2 regions of the Streptomyces sp. NPDC110618 genome follow, and region 2 is predicted to be linked to the other one. Evidence: riboswitches for the same ligand, from Rfam matches in the RefSeq annotation. Region 2 holds a riboswitch; the other holds the start of a gene.
What was found. A riboswitch is a leader RNA that binds a small molecule or an ion and turns the genes downstream of it on or off. The one in region 2 is predicted to bind cyclic di-AMP.
Positions count from the first base shown of each region.

Region 1: it holds a riboswitch for cyclic di-AMP, as region 2 does, so the genes downstream of both, ACZ7L7_RS28525 (C40 family peptidase) here and ACZ7L7_RS34495 (M23 family metallopeptidase) in region 2, are expected to answer to the same signal.

Region 1 is NZ_JBVKBN010000019.1:124,425-126,614, forward strand. Features, by position in the region: gene ACZ7L7_RS28520 (ATP-binding protein) at 11-469, shown strand; gene ACZ7L7_RS28525 (C40 family peptidase) at 631-1,104, opposite strand; cyclic di-AMP (ydaO/yuaA leader) riboswitch at 1,108-1,303, opposite strand; gene ACZ7L7_RS28530 (hypothetical protein) at 1,655-1,960, opposite strand; gene ACZ7L7_RS28535 (ATP-dependent Clp protease proteolytic subunit) at 1,968-2,190, opposite strand, start outside.
Region 2 is NZ_JBVKBN010000031.1:34,708-36,897, forward strand. Features, by position in the region: gene ACZ7L7_RS34490 (GntR family transcriptional regulator) at 1-193, opposite strand, end outside; gene ACZ7L7_RS34495 (M23 family metallopeptidase) at 403-1,173, opposite strand; cyclic di-AMP (ydaO/yuaA leader) riboswitch at 1,187-1,348, opposite strand; gene ACZ7L7_RS34500 (M16 family metallopeptidase) at 1,564-2,190, opposite strand, start outside.

The sequences.
Region 1 (2,190 bases), on a different contig from region 2:
CGACGTCGCCATGGCAGACCATCTGGAAGCATCCGTCACTCTGCCGAGCGATCCCGCCTCGGTCTCCGCGGCCCGCGGCTATGTGGTCAGCACCCTCGCGGAATGGGGGCTGCCGGCCGAGACGGACGCGGCCGACACCATCCGGCTCATCGTCTCCGAACTCGCGACCAACGCCGTCCAGCACACCCTGGGTCAGTCACCCACCTTCACGGTGGACATCGAGTTGCACCATGACGAGCAGTTGCGCATCGGGGTGACCGACAGTCATCCCCGGTTCCCCAGGCGCCTGCCCGCCGCCGTCCAGCAGGACAACGGCCGCGGACTGGTGATCATCCGCTGGCTCACCGCCGAGTGCGGCGGCCGGCTCAGAGTCCGGCCGACCCGCGAGGGCGGGAAGACGGTCTCCATCGAACTGCCCTGGACGGTCCCGGCCCGCCCGGTCACCGCGGCGGGGCAGCAGGAGCCCTGAAACTCCGTCGGAACGCCTGAAAAGCCCCCTGAAAGCCCTCTGAAAGTCCCCCTGGGAAGGCCCCTGGGAAGTCCCTTGGGAGGGAAGTCCCTGCAAAGCCCCCTGAACAGCCCTCAGGGCGACGGCGCGTCAGGGCGCCGCCGCCCCTGAGAACCGCCCGGTCAGCTCACCCGGCCGTACCAGACGCTCTTGGTCCAGATCTTCTGCAGCCGCACCACGTCACCGGTCTTCGGGGCGTGCCAGATCTTCCCCTTCCCGGCGTAGATACCGACGTGGTAGACGTTCGACCCCGAGTGGAAGAACACGAGGTCACCCGCCTTGCGGTTGCCGGCGGAGATGTGGCGCGTCTTGTTGTACTGCTGGGCCGCCGTACGAGGCAGCTTCTTGCCCGCCTTCTTGTACGAGTACAGCGTGAGCCCGGAGCAGTCGAAGCGGTGCGGCCCCACGGCACCCCACTTGTAGGGGGATCCCTTCTTCGAAGCCGCGACCTTCAGTGCCTTCGACGCCGGAGTGGCAGCGGCCGCCTCGGAGGCGAGGCCGGGAGCCACGATCGAGCCGCCGACGGCGGCGAGGGTGAGAGCCGAGGCCGTACCGGCCCGGACCATCAGCGACGGGACACGATTGAGCGCAGTCATGCGCAACCCTTCGTCAGCCGCCTGTGAAGGATGACCTGTCGGATTCGGGCTGGCGAAGTTGCCCGGCCGCTGAGAGCGGCTTCACCCCAAGGGCTGCTCGGTGCGCGGAGACTCCGCACCGGCGACCCGTCGTGCTTGGGTCCTCCACTCCTGCCGATCCACTCCTGTCGACCGGTCATCCGGGCGGCGGCAGGACTCGGCGTCCGCCCGGACCGCCCCGCCGCTGTGGCGGGGGCTTGTCGTCAGACAGGGATCTTGGCTCACCGATGTCCGAAAATCCCAATGGAACCGGGGATTTGTGGTGTTACTCACCACTCATCCGTTCGGGTGGACACTGCTCCATTCGAACTACCGTCCAGGCGTTGGGGGATGCCCGGACCAGGCACGGAACGTCTCTTTCGGTTCCGGCGCTACGCGCGTTGCGCAACCCCGGCGGGCCGGAAAAAGGACACGCGACTACGCCAACAGTGGGTACGTCGTTCGGTCCGTTTCAACTCAGGTCCGGACGACTCGACATGGCGAGGAGCCGCCCGCACCCCTCTCACGTGCGTCAACTGTCCGAGCGCGGAGGAACCGTGACGCGAGCCGTGCGGCGCTCCCCGTCCAGCACGCGCAGCGCACGCGCCAGCGTGGGGGCATGCAGCTCGGTCTCACCGCGCTGATGCATGAGCGCCAGCGCGTCACGCAGTTCGGTCGCGCGGGACACGAGTGCCTGGGCGGCCCGCAGCCCGCCGTAGGTGTCGGTGCGGCGCGTGGGGTTGATGTGCCCGAGCAGATCGACCACGTCGAGGTAACGGTCGATCAACTCGGCCTCGGCGCGCGTCAGCGCGGGCAGCGGCGGAAGGTCCGGCAGCATCCGCGGCTCACCTCGTGCCCGGGGTGGTGCTCTTGCGACTCGGCACGATCCGGTCCACCAGCCCGTACGCCAGGGCCTCCCGCGCGTCCAGCACCTTCTCCCGCTCGATGTCGGCGCTCACCTGCTCCCGGCTGCGTCCGGTGTGCCGGGCGAGCATCTCCTCCAAGCGGGCCCGAATCCGCGTCAGCTCCGCGGCCTGGATCACCAGATCGCTCGCCTGCCCCTCCACC
Region 2 (2,190 bases):
AGGCGCCCGCGTGCCGCCGGGTCACCACGAAGCCCTCGGCCTCCAGCGTGCGCAGGGCTTCCCGGACCGGGACCCGGCTGACGCCGTAGCGGCGGGCGAGCAGTTCCTCGGTGAGCCGGCTGCCGCGTTCGTAGACACCGGCGACGATATCGTCCCGGATCGCCGTGCATACCGAGTGCGCCGGAACACGCATGACCGACCTCCGCTTTAATCCCCGTGAAACGTCGACGACTGACGTGTGTTCAGTGACTCTATGACAATGAGCGGGAATTTCCGATGGCGGGCCGGATTCCATGCATATTTTTTGGACAACGGGGACCGGAAAACGCCGAAAACCCCGGCTTCGTCAGCCGGGGTTCAGCGGGTTGGGGCAGTGCCGTCAGATGGTCACACCCGTGCGGGTCAGATGTTCACACCGTGCGAGCGGAGGTAGGAGACCGGGTCGATGTCCGAGCCGTAGTCCTCACCCGTGCGGGCCTCGAAGTGCAGGTGCGCCCCGGTCACGTTGCCGGTGGCACCCGACAGGCCGATCTGCTGGCCCGGGGTGACGCTCTGGCCCACCGAGACACTGACGGACGACAGGTGCCCGTACTGGGTGTAGGTGCCGTCGTGCATCTTGATGACGACCTGGTTGCCGTACGCCCCGCCCCAGCCGGCCTCGACGACGGTGCCGACGCCGACCGAGCGGACCGAGGTGCCGCTGGAGGCGTGGAAGTCGATGCCGGTGTGGCTGCCGGAGGACCAGACGGCGCCGCCTGCCTGGTAGCTGGTCGAGACGTAGGAGCCGGCGATCGGCGAGACGAAGGTGTTCAGGCGCTTGCGCTCGGCCTCGCGGGCGGCACGCTCCTTGGCCTCCCGGGCCTCCTTCGCGGCCTCGGCGGCCCGCTGACGGGCGTCCTCCTCGGCCTGGCGCTTGATCTCCGCCAGCTCGGCCGCCTCCTGCTGCGCCGCGGCCTGGGCGTCGATCTGCTCGGCGACCGTGTCGCCCATGGTGAGGACGGGGGTGATGCCGGTCTGCTCGACGGGGGCCTCGGGGGCGGCGGCGAACGCCGGTCCGGCCACGGTGCCGATGACGCCGGTGGTGGTGAGCGCCGCGACGCCCGCCGCACGGGCGGTACTGCGCTGCATCCGGCTGGGACGACGGTGCTTCCCGGTGGCGCGGGTCAACGCCATGAAGTGGCTTGTCCTTTCCTTCCTTCTCGCCTACCGGGTTAGCTGACGGGTTCGGAGCAGGAAGGTCTCCTACGGACCCCCTCGCTTGCGCGCGGGCGCCCGATTCACCCCAGGGACTGCGGTGGGTCCCCGGCTCCCCAGGCTCGCGCCTTCGGGGACTCGGCGATGACTGTCCGGTGCCGCGGGTGCGGCGCACTGCCTGACGAACAGCCCGCATGACGCTAAACGGGGCCGCTTTCAATCCTCAAACGGATCAGTGCTTTTGTAGCGCACGCCACAGGGCAGACAGGCAACCTCCGCATCAATTCGGACATACGGGAGCCCTGGTGACGCTCCGGTCACCAGGGCTCCACGCGCGCGTGGCCGCGCGTTCGGGATCCGAGGGTGTGTCTACTCGGCTGTCACGACGGTGACTTCACCGATTCCGAGGGCCTCGACGGGCTCCTTGATCTGCGCCGCGTCACCCACCAGGACCGTCACCAGACGGTCCACCGGGAAGGCGTTCACGACCGCCGCGGTAGCCTCCACGGTGCCCGTCTCGGCGAGCTGCCGGTACAGGGTGGCCTGGAAGTCGTCGGGCAGGTGCTGCTCGACCTGGTCGGCGAGGGTGCCGGCGACGGCGGCGGCCGTCTCGTACTTCAGCGGCGCCACCCCGACCAGGTTCTGCACGGCGACGTCCCGCTCGGCATCGGTGAGGCCGCCCTCGGCGAGGGTGCGCAGCACCGTCCACAGGTCCCCCAGCGCCGGGCCGGTGTTCGGGGTGTCCACGGAGCCGCTGATGGCGAGCATGGAGGCGCCGGTGCCGTCGGGGGCGGAGCGCAGGACCTGCCCGAAGGCGCGCACGCCGTAGGTGTAGCCCTTCTCCTCGCGCAGCACGCGGTCCAGGCGGGAGGTGAGGGTGCCGCCCAGGCAGTACGTGCCGAGCACCTGCGCGGGCCATACGCGGTCGTGCCGGTCGGGTCCGACGCGGCCGATCAGCAGCTGGGTCTGGACGGCGCCGGGACGGTCCACGATGAC